Regions from separate parts of the Arthrobacter sp. B055-34 genome, predicted to be linked through region 2. Evidence: predicted binding sites of a transcription regulator. Region 2 holds the regulator's gene; each other region holds the start of a gene.
What was found. The regulator Rex, encoded in region 2, represses fermentation and respiration genes when NADH is low (regulators of the CRP and FNR family bind a similar motif). The targets are predictions, from matches to a motif close to CTTGTGAANNNNTTCACAAG.

Region 1 (3,538 bases), on a different contig from region 2:
GGGGTGGTAGCAGTCGAGCCACTTCTCGAACTCGCGGTCATCCAGGAAGCGGGCTTCCCGGTACAGGAACTGGCGGATCCGTTCGAGTTCGACCGCCTGTTCCTCGGCGCTCAGGCTGATGGTGGTTGTTTCGGTGCTCATGGTGGTGTTCCTTCCGCTCTCGCTCTAGTGTCCGCAGCCAGTGGACGTTCCGGCCTGCGCGGCGGCGGGGTTCGCGGCGCGCTCAGCGACCTCGCGTTCTTCTGCCTCGACGGCCTTGCGCATGGTCTCGGCCCAGTAGCTGTGCTGGACGGGGTAGAGGCCTTCGTCCTCGGTCTTGGCGCCGCTGGAGAGCGGGTTCAGGCCGATCTTCTTGGCCTGCTCGTCCGGGCCGTTGAGCTGGTGGGTCACCCCGCGGCTCATGTCGTTCCAGGGAGCGGTTTCGGCCAGGTAGGTCTTCTGGCAGGAGCGGAATTCCTCCAGGTCATCCGGGGTGGCCATGCCGGAGGCGTTGAAGAAGTCCTCGTACTGGCGGATCCGGTTTGCCCGGGCCGCGTCGGACTCGCCCTTCGGTGCGATGCAGTAGATGGTCACCTCGGTCTGGTCCACCGAGATCGGCCGGAAGTGGCGGATCTGCGAGGAGAACTGGTCCATGATGTAGACGTTCGGGTAGAGGCACAGGTTGCGCGAGGCGCCCACCATGAACTCTGCCTTGTCGGCGCCGAACTCCTGCGCGAGCTCTTCGCGCCGCTCGTACAGCGGGCGGTCTTCGGGGTTGCCCCACCACATCCACAGCAGCAGGTGGCCGTGCTCGAAGGAGTAGTAGCCGCCGCCCTGCTTGCCCCAGGTGCCTGCGTCCATGGCCTTGGTCTCGTTGGCCGATTCGCCGGTCCCGCGCCGTGAGGTGGTGGCGGCGTAGTTCCAGTGTGTGGCGGAGACGTGGTAGCCGTCGGCGCCGTTTTCGGCCTGGACCTTCCAGTTCCCGTCATAGGTGTAGGTCGAGGCGCCGCGCAGCACTTCCAGGCCCTCCGGGGACTGGTCGATCAGCATGTCCATGATCTTGGTGGAATCGCCCAGGTGCTCTTCGAGCGGCTTGACGTCTTCCTTCAGCGAGCCGAAGAGGAAGCCGCGGTAGGACTCGAAGCGGGCGACCTTGGTCAGGTCGTGGGAGCCGTCCTTGTTGAACTGCTCGGGGTAGCCGGCGTCGCGCGAGTCCTTGACCTTGAGCAGCTTGCCCTTGTTGTTGAATGTCCAGCCGTGGAACGGGCAGGTGAAGTTGTTGCGGTTATCCGTCTTGCGCCGGCAGAGCATCGCGCCGCGGTGGCTGCAGGCGTTGACCAGGCAGTTCAGCTCGCCGTCCTTGGACCGGGAAATGACCACCGGGGTCCGGCCGATGTAGGTGGTGAAGTAATCTCCCACGTTCGGGATCTGGCTCTCGTGCGCCAGGTACACCCAGTTGCCCTCGAAGATGTGCTTCATCTCGAGCTCGAAGATCTCCTCGTCGGTGAAGATCTTGCGCTTGGCCCGGTGGATCCCGTTCTCGTGATCCTCGACGACGGCATCGTCCAGCGTAGCGCTGACATCGCTCAGTGCCTGGGTCATCTTCGTCTCCTTCATGTATGTCCGCGGCCACGCAACCTTGTGGTCGCTGTCACACGGAGTCTTGGCATTTAGCGACTACTCTTCCAGCCGGAGACGCGCCTCACACTAGGGGCGCCCCTAGGGTTGACCTAGGGTGACATTAAAACGAAGTGCATATCAATACTGCTGCTTTTCGTATTTGTCCGTCCTAAACAATGTGGTTAGGGTTACAGCATCACGTTTTTCTGTATCGCTGCTCACCCAGCAGTGCGGGGCGCGGCTTGGGGAAACAGGGCCGCAACCGGCAGCGGTACCGCCAAGGGAAAAGAAGGAAACGACATGACACAGGAAATTCAGGCCACCGCCGCCGCCTCGGGTGCCAATGCGACCGAGCGCTTCCGTGAAAACAAGAAGTTCGCCGCTGACACCAGCAAGGAACGGGTCAACCTGCTGGCTTCCCGCGTGATCGGGGCGATCAATGACACGATCCTGGAAGAAAAGGTCACCTACGACGAGTACAACGCGCTGAAGGCGTGGCTGATCCAGGTCGGCGAAGACGGCGAGTGGCCACTGTTCCTCGACGTGTGGGTGGAGCACTCCGTCGAAGAGGTCGCCAGCGAAGACCGCGAGGGCAGCAAGGGCACCATCGAGGGCCCGTACTACGTTCCGGATTCCCCGAAGCAGCAGACCCCGGCCACTCTGCCGATGCGCGACGACGAGCCAGGCACGCCGCTGCTGTTCCAGGGCCGCATCACCAACGTCGACGGCGAACCGCTGGCCGGCGGCATTGTGGAGATCTGGCACGCAGATGACCAGGGCTTCTACTCCCAGTTCGCGCCGGGCCTGCCCGAGTGGAACCTGCGCGGCACCGTGGTTGCCGATGCCGACGGTTTCTACCAGATCAACACCATGCAGCCCGCCCCGTACCAGATCCCGACGGACGGCGCCTGCGGCAAGCTGATCGCCGCCGCCGGCTGGCACGCCTGGCGTCCCGCGCACATCCACGTCAAGGTGCACGCTGCCGACCACCAGCTCATCACCGCCCAGCTGTACTTCGTGGGCGACGAGCACCTCTCGGATGACATCGCCTCGGCCGTGAAGCCCGAACTGGTCCTGGATCCGCAGGACAAGGCGGATGGCACCGGCCGCGAAGTCACCTACAACTTCGTGCTGGACCCGGCCAAGTAAACCTGGCCTAGACTGAGCGGCACTGTGAACGGATTACTCCGTTCACGGTGCCGCTGCATTTAAGCCTGCGGAGCGGTTGTGTCCGGCTCGACGGCAGACCCGGACTCCGGCACACCCGCCAGCCGTAGGCTCATTCTCCGCTCAAGCTGGGCCTGCGCCGACCGGTCCAGATGCCGGCCGCGTGACTCCAGCCGCGGAATGATCCTTTGCTGGAACTCCGGGTCCTTGTCGTCGTCGAACTTAAACTTCGCCAGGACCTGCGCCACCTCCATGACGGCGAACTGGATTGCCGGCAACATCCGCGCGTAAGGGCCTTCATCCGCCGCGATGGGGCCGTAGCCGCCCTCGGGCTGGAAGCGGCCCATCTGCTCAGCGAGCAGCGCGGCCTTCTCCCCGGCGTCGGAAACGATGGACGCTGTGCCGTGGAAGATGACGGCGCTGTAGTAGCTGGTGGGCACGCCGGAATCAACCGGCGCATCGGTCCGCAGCCGCCAGGTCCCCGGGATGTAGGCATAATCGTCGATCACGCTGAAGGCGACGCTCGGGTTGGCAGCAATGGCCTTCCAAACAGGGTTGGGCCGGGCCAGGTGGATGATGAGGCGGCCGTCGTCATCGAAAAAGAAGTGCGCGGGAACCACCTCCGGAAACCCGCCGCCGGCACCATTGGCGACCAGCGTGCCGAAGTCGCGGCCCTGCGCCAGCCAGTCCTGCCATTCGGTGTCGTTCTTCGCCGCATCCCAGGAATGCACCATCATGGATCGAGGGTACGCTGCTGTTCCTGCATTGTCTG
Region 2 (3,538 bases):
GTTATTAAGAAGCGCCGCAAGCGTATGGCCAAGAAGAAGCACCGTAAACTGCTTCGCAAGACACGCCACCAGCGTCGCAATAAGAAGTAGAGCTTCCGCTTTACAGCATGCTTCTCGGTCCGTCAGGCAACTGGCGGGCCGTTTGCGTTAAACCGTGCGGGAACTCCGAACTGCGCCGTGGCGGGAACGCCGCAGCGGGCCTGCTTAGCCGCGTGGGCCGCGGAACTTGTGCACCCCGCGCCAGAGCCCGTACACGGCGCCGGCCCCGGTGGCGGCTTTGAGCCCCAGGGTTGCAGCCTTGCGGCCGCTGCGAAAGTCGTAGATCGGCCAGTTGCGTTCCCGGGCATGGCGGCGCAGCCTCGCGTCCGGATTGATAGCCACCGGATTGCCCACCAGCGACAGCAGCGGCACATCATTGTAGGAGTCGCTGTAGGCCCAGCAGTTCTCCAGCTCCAGCCCCTCCAGCTTGGCGAGTTCGGCGACAGCATAGGCCTTGGCCGGTCCATGCAGGATTTCACCGACCAGCGCCCCTGTGTAGGCGCCCTCGGAAATTTCCGCCACGGTACCCAAAGCCCCGTCCAGGCCCAGTCGGTCCGCGATGACCTCCGCGACCGTCAGGGGAGTGGCAGTCACCAGCCACACTTTGCGGCCGGCACGCAGATGCTGATCCGCGAGGGCGCGGGTGCCAGGCCAGATCTTAGAGGCGATGATCTCGTCATAGACTTCCTCGCCCAGGGCCTTTACGTCCGTCACCATCAGCCCGGCGCCGAGCGCCATGGCGGTATCGCGGACGGATTGGATGTCCTTCAGGTTTTCCCCGCGCCACAGGAACTTTCCCTGCTTGATGGCGAACCCGGCGACGTCGCGCATCCGGAAGGCACCGCGTTGGTACATCTTGCGCCCCACATGGAACAGGCTTGCCCCGCGCATCAAAGTATTGTCGACGTCGAAAAACGCGGCCCCGGTTTCTGTGCCGGCGGGATCAGGCTTTCGATGGGCAGGACCTGTGGCGGCTAAGGGCATGCCTCGAGTCTAACGAGGCAAAGGCGTCGAGCCGAGCCGCCCTGTGGGTGGAGGGCAGCGCGGCGTCCGGTTATTGACTCCTGACCCGGTAGGGCTACGTTGTTAGCTATGACGGATTCAGCTGCTCCCCGCCCTAGTCATGAACTGGTGCTGCTCACCAAGCCGGACTGCCATCTTTGTGAAGCGGCCCGAGAAACTGTGTCGGCAGTTGCCGATGACCTAGGGCTGGAATGGCAGGAGAAGTCCATTCTGGAGGATCCGGAGCTGGAACGGCGGTTCGCCGAGGAGATTCCGGTGGTCATGATCGACGGCGTGCAGCGGGATTTCTGGCGCATCGATCCTGAGAGGCTGCGGCGCCTGCTGACGTCCTGACCCACCAGAGCCGATTGGTTGCCGTTTTGCCCAGCGCCTAAAGTGGGACTACAGCTAGCAATGGAGAGCCACATCGTGACCACGCAGGATCTTCCCGGTACCGCTGGGAATCCCGAAAGTTCGGGCCGCACTATTCCGCCGGCGTCTGTTGCGCGGCTGACGATCTACCTGCGCGCCCTGAACTCCCTGCTTGCCGAGGGGGTGGAGCGTGCCTCATCGGAGGAACTCGCCGAAGCCGCCGGGGTGAAGTCCCCCATGCTCCGCAAAGATCTGTCCTACCTCGGCTCCTACGGCACCCGCGGCGTCGGCTATGACGTGCAGCTGCTGACGCGGACCATTTCCGCCCGACTGGGGCTGACCCAGGAATGGCGCGTCGCCATCATTGGCGCCGGTAACCTCGGCAGGGCTCTGGCAGGCTATTCGGGTTTCACCACGCGTGGTTTCGAAGTTGCGGCCATCTTTGATGCTGACCCGTCGATCATCGGAACCGAGATCGGTGGTCTGAAAATTCACAACACGGGTGATTTGGAAACCGTGCTGCACCGGACCGGCGCGAACATGGTGGTGCTGGCCGTTCCGGGCCGTGTGGCACAGGAACTCTGCGACAAGCTCGTCGCTGCCGGAATCACCAGCATCCTGAGTTTCGCCCCCGTTGTGCTGCAGGTGCCGCCGCATGTGCAGGTGCGGAAGGTCGACATGGCCACCGAACTGCAGATCCTGGCCTACCACGCACAACGGGCGCAGGAATCGGAGTTGGACTCCGAAACCCGCGCCCGTAAGGCACAGTAGGAAACGTCAGCGGCCGTAAATGCCGAACTTCCGTGCGGCCACTGCCTTGAAGAAGCTGTTCGAGTTCGGCATGAACAGCAGCACGATGGCGGCGATGCCCAGCAAGACCACCAGCGTTTGAAGCCCGAACGGTATCAGGAAGAACAGCGATAGCGCGGCGAAGACAGTTCCCGTGATCCGGGCCCAGTTCTTGCCGGCCTTCACGCCGAAGGCCACCATCAGGTAAAGGCCAATGCCGATGAGTGCAGCGATGACGACGCTGATGCCAGCGAATCCGGCTGTCATATCCATGAGTTCCTGCTGGCTGATTTCGCCCTCGGACTGTGCGAGCATGTCCCGCAGTGCAGGGTCACGGAACGCCGCTTCCAACTCCGATTCGAGATTAGTCAGGATCAATATCGTGTTGATTGCGGTAAGCACGGCTGCCGCGATGATCAGCCAGAAGGCGATCATTACTTCTTTAGGAGCCTCGGGCTTCCCTGTACCGCCTTGGGGCTGGCTGCTCGGGTAGCTGTACTGGCCGGGCTGTGCATTTTGGTACCCGTATGGCGACGGGGTGCTTTGGCCATAGGGCTGTTGTCCGTACGGCTGGTTCTGGCCATAGGGGGAATTCTGTCCGTAGGGGCTGGCCTGGCCGGGCTGCCCGGATTGCTGGCCGTAGGGGGCGCTCTGGCCATAAGGAGGGTTCTGCCCGTACTGCGGTGTGTTCTGGCCGTAGGGCGCGTTCTGTCCGTAGCGGGGTGCGACGTCGCCGTTCTGGCCGGACTGTCCCGGTTGCTGGTCCGGTTTCTCGGACGGAGTTGGATTGTTTTCGGGAGTGGACATGGTCGCATCCTTCTTCTGTCGATCGACACTGCAGATAGCCGCCGGTACCGCTTTGACAAGGCAGGACAGGACAGCTCCTACTGCAACCCTACAGCGCAGACATACCGGCAGGGACTAGCTCTGAAGGATGATTTTGCCCGGCCGGAACAGCTGTCCCGGCCGGGCAAAGTCCATGCATCGGATCGGGCAGCTCAGGCCTGCTTGACCAGCGCTGCATCCAGGTTGATCTTCACCTTGTCGCTGACCAACACGCCGCCGGCCTCCAGCGCCGCGTTCCAGGTCAGGCCGAACTCCTTGCGACTGATTTCGGTTTCACCGGTGAACCCGGCCCTGGTCGCCCCGAACGGATCGACAGCCACGCCCGTGAACTCCACCTCGACTTCCACCGGCTTTGTCACGCCGCGGATCGTCAGGTCGCCGGTAACGGTGTAGTCCTCGCCGTCGCCTTCGACGCCCGTGGCGACGAAGGTCATCTCGGGGAACTGCTCGACATCGAAGAAGTCAGAGCCCTTGACATGGGCATCGCGGT
Region 3 (3,538 bases), on a different contig from region 2:
GCCCGGAACAATCTGTTCGGCATGGAACTGGTCTTCGGGCGAACTGAAGAGATAGATGTTTCTATCCTTGCCGGCATCCGCCGCGATCGCCTCCGGGAGGAGTCCGTCGAGAATCTGCTGCTCCCGGGTAGAACCCTCCACAGTCATATGATCAAAAATGACGGGCCGATGCCGTCGGGCATGGGAGCCGATAAATAGCTGCGGAGCGCTGGCGAGAATATTCTTGAAACCGTACTTGATGCCCAGATAGAGAGCCGCGAATCCACCTTTGGAAAAGCCCGCCAGCGTGCACTGGTCCTTCGTCAGTCCCAGCCGATCCAGCTCCGCCTCGATGAGTTTGACGATGGCATCTTCGATGGAGAAGTCCATGCCGTGGCAGAGGTAGTAGGCGAACTGGCCGTGGAATTTGTCTTTGATCCATAGCCAGTGCGACTGGCTGTTGCGGGAAGCCCGGCCATCGAACTCGTACGAGTCAATGGGGCGAATTCCCGCAAACATCACGATCAAATGCCTGCGGTCCAGCTTCGCCTTGCGCCGCTTGTACAGAACGGTACTTTTGCCGTGCCTGAATTCCAGTTCTTGAACGGTCAACCTGCTACCCCGCCGATTCCGGCAGGATGATGTTCAGCGCGTGCGACTTGCGCCCGGCTCCTGCCACCAGCTCCGCCTGCCATTTCTCCTGCGCGGCCTTGAGCAGGTTGGCCGGGGTTTCCGGCGCCTTGCCCCGGCGGGTGAGCAAATGGCGGGCGAGCTCGCCCCGGGTGTGCTTGGCAAAGTGGGAGACGACGGTCCGCTTGCCGTTGCGCTCCTGGAAAACGTTGACCACTACCGTCCTGTCGGCAGCAGGCGACCAAGCTGCTGCATAGCTGCTGGAGCGGCAGTCCACCAGCAGATGCCCGTCCGCATGAGCGTCCAGCGCCGCGGGCAACTGCTTCTTCCAGTAGCTGGCGAGCTTCCCTGTTTCGGGCAGGCCCACCGACATGGAGAGCCGGTAGGCAGGAATGAAGTCCGGGAAGCCGATGGCTCCCCACAAGGCAGAGACAATAACGACGGCGGCGTCGGCCTTGCGCTTCTGCGCCGGGGTCATGGTGCGGTAGCCCAGAGCGTCGTAAAGGACGCCCGAATAGACGGTATGGGCGGCGGCCGACGGCTCGTTGTGCAGGCGTGTGTTGCGTTCCACTTCGGCGGCCAGCGACGCACCGACGCCGAGACTGACCAGCGCATCCGGTTGCGAACTGACATGGGCCAGGGCGTTCAGTACTTCTTCGCGGGCTGGATTCAGCTCCGGAAAATGCAGTTCCGAGAGCTCGAACGGATGGCCCTTGGCGGCGGCGGTTTTACCTTCGGAGGGAGGAAGCAGAATCAGCACCCTACGAGCTTACAGATTCCGCCGGAGGTGTCCGCGCGTCGTGCCGCGGACTGTATCCTTGGAACTGGATGGGTTGGCTGGGCGATCGCGTTGGCAGGTGCAAACCTGCTGCCGAGGAAAGTCCGGGCTCCGCAGAGCAGAGTGGTGGGTAACGCCCACTCGGGGTAACCCGCAGGCCAGTGCCACAGAAAACAAACCGCCAGGACCGCCTATGGGCGGGATCTGGTAAGGGTGAAAAGGTGGTGTAAGAGACCACCAGTGTCCCGGGTGACCGGGAGAGCTAGGTAAACCCCACTCGGAGCAAGGCCATACAGGGTACGTTCGAGGGCTGCTCGCCCGAGTGCCCGGGTAGGCCGCTTGAGGGCATCGGCAACGGTGCCCCTAGATGGATGATTGCTACCCGGCGGCGGGCAACTGCCGCCGGCGACAGAACCCGGCTTAAAGGCCAACCCATCCCACTACGAGCAGCTGCTTGTGAGTGACTTCACACGTATCTGGAACCAGCGCCCTTCCGGAGTCTCTAGAATAGATATGGGCATAGTCCTCAACACAGCTGCCGCTTGCGGCGGTTGTGGCTCTGCACGAAGTAGACGGATCTTCGTTGCAGGCGTCGCCGTGGATTGCGCGGCGAGTTCCAACCGGTCTCGAGGGAGAGTCCGGCTGATGTAGGAAGGTAATTCTGTGAACCAGAAGTCAGAAGCGGCCCTGGATACGTGGATCAATCGCGAGGCGCTTGCCGAAACGATGATTCCGCTGATCGGGCGCCTGTACCGCGAGAACAACGTGGTCACATCCATCCACGGACGAAGCCTGATCAACCAGTCCGTTGTCGGCATCCTCAAGGCCCATCGGTTTGCCCGGCAGATCGATGAGGTTGAACTGCCGTTGGAAGAAACTTTCCCGGTGCTGCAGGCCCTGACCGAGCTGGACCTCGGTGCCGGCTCTGTCGATCTGGCCCGCTTGCTGGCCAAGTTCAAGACCGAAGCCGCCGGCAGCGAACTGAAGGACTTCCTGCGGGAAGAGCTGGCCGAGATCGTCGGTAAGCGTGGAGCGGACGCCCGCGTCAGCACCGACGTCGTTCTTTACGGTTTCGGCCGCATCGGCCGCCTCCTGGCCCGGATCATGATCGGCCATTCGGGCGGCGGCCACGGCCTGCGGCTGCGGGCCATCGTAGTCCGCAAGGGATCCGAGAATGACCTCGTCAAGCGTGCGAGCCTGCTGCGCCGCGACTCCGTCCACGGCCCGTTCGAGGGGACAATCTCGGTGGACGAGGAGCAGAACACCATCCTCGCCAACGGCACGCTGATCAATGTGATCTACTCCAACGATCCGTCCACGGTTGACTACACCGCGTACGGCATCGACGACGCCATTGTGGTGGACAACACCGGCCGCTGGCGCGATGAAGAGGGCCTGTCGCAGCACCTGAAGAGCAAGGGTGTTTCCCGTGTTGTGCTGACGGCCCCGGGCAAGGGCGGCCTGAAGAACATTGTGCACGGTGTGAACCACAAGGACATCACGTCCGACGACAAGATCGTCACGGCCGCGTCCTGCACCACCAATGCCATCACGCCGGTGCTGAAGGCCATCAACGACAAGTACGGCGTGGTCCACGGCCATGTGGAGACGGTGCACTCGTTCACGAACGACCAGAACCTGATCGACAACTTCCACAAGGGTGAGCGCCGCGGCCGTGCCGCTTCGCTGAACATGGTGATCACCGAGACCGGTGCCGCCAAGGCAGTCGCCAAGGCTCTGCCCGAGCTTGAAGGCAAGTTGACGGGCAACGCCATCCGCGTTCCTACCCCGAACGTCTCGATGGCCATCCTGAACCTGAATCTGGAAAAGGATGCCACCAAGGAAGAACTGAACACCTACCTTCGCGGTATGTCGCTGGATTCCGAACTGCACAAGCAGATCGACTACATCGACTCGCCCGAAGTTGTCTCGAGCGACTTCGTGGGCTCGCGCCGCGCCGGCATTGTCGATGGCCTCGCAACCATCGCCAACGGCAAGAACGCCGTCCTCTATGTCTGGTACGACAACGAATTCGGCTACAGCTGCCAGGTCATCCGCGTCCTGGAGGAAATGGCCGGGGTTCACCCGATGCTGTTCCCGGTTGTTGCCAAGGAACCCGTGGTTGAGGCGATCAGCTGACCTGACGGAACC

Region 1: a site for Rex is predicted at 1,618-1,637, ahead of benA (benzoate 1,2-dioxygenase large subunit). Genes of this name have one in related genera too.
Region 3: a site for Rex is predicted at 1,841-1,860, ahead of AC5RWO_RS12120 (glyceraldehyde-3-phosphate dehydrogenase). Genes of this name have one in related genera too.

What each region holds. Positions count from the first base shown of each region.
Region 1 is NZ_JBNHFQ010000002.1:153,610-157,147, reverse strand. It holds gene benB (benzoate 1,2-dioxygenase small subunit) at 1-141, opposite strand, end outside; gene benA (benzoate 1,2-dioxygenase large subunit) at 166-1,581, opposite strand; gene catA (catechol 1,2-dioxygenase) at 1,900-2,748, shown strand; gene AC5RWO_RS03810 (FMN-binding negative transcriptional regulator) at 2,808-3,503, opposite strand.
Region 2 is NZ_JBNHFQ010000007.1:35,470-39,007, reverse strand. It holds gene AC5RWO_RS14105 (30S ribosomal protein bS22) at 1-90, shown strand, start outside; gene AC5RWO_RS14100 (HAD family hydrolase) at 205-1,023, opposite strand; gene AC5RWO_RS14095 (glutaredoxin family protein) at 1,132-1,395, shown strand; gene AC5RWO_RS14090 (redox-sensing transcriptional repressor Rex) at 1,471-2,184, shown strand; gene AC5RWO_RS14085 (hypothetical protein) at 2,191-3,009, opposite strand; gene AC5RWO_RS14080 (YceI family protein) at 3,201-3,538, opposite strand, start outside.
Region 3 is NZ_JBNHFQ010000005.1:279,159-282,696, reverse strand. It holds gene AC5RWO_RS12135 (accessory Sec system protein Asp2) at 1-591, opposite strand, end outside; gene AC5RWO_RS12130 (YaaA family protein) at 596-1,369, opposite strand; RNA gene rnpB (RNase P RNA component class A) at 1,439-1,826, shown strand; gene AC5RWO_RS12120 (glyceraldehyde-3-phosphate dehydrogenase) at 2,051-3,526, shown strand.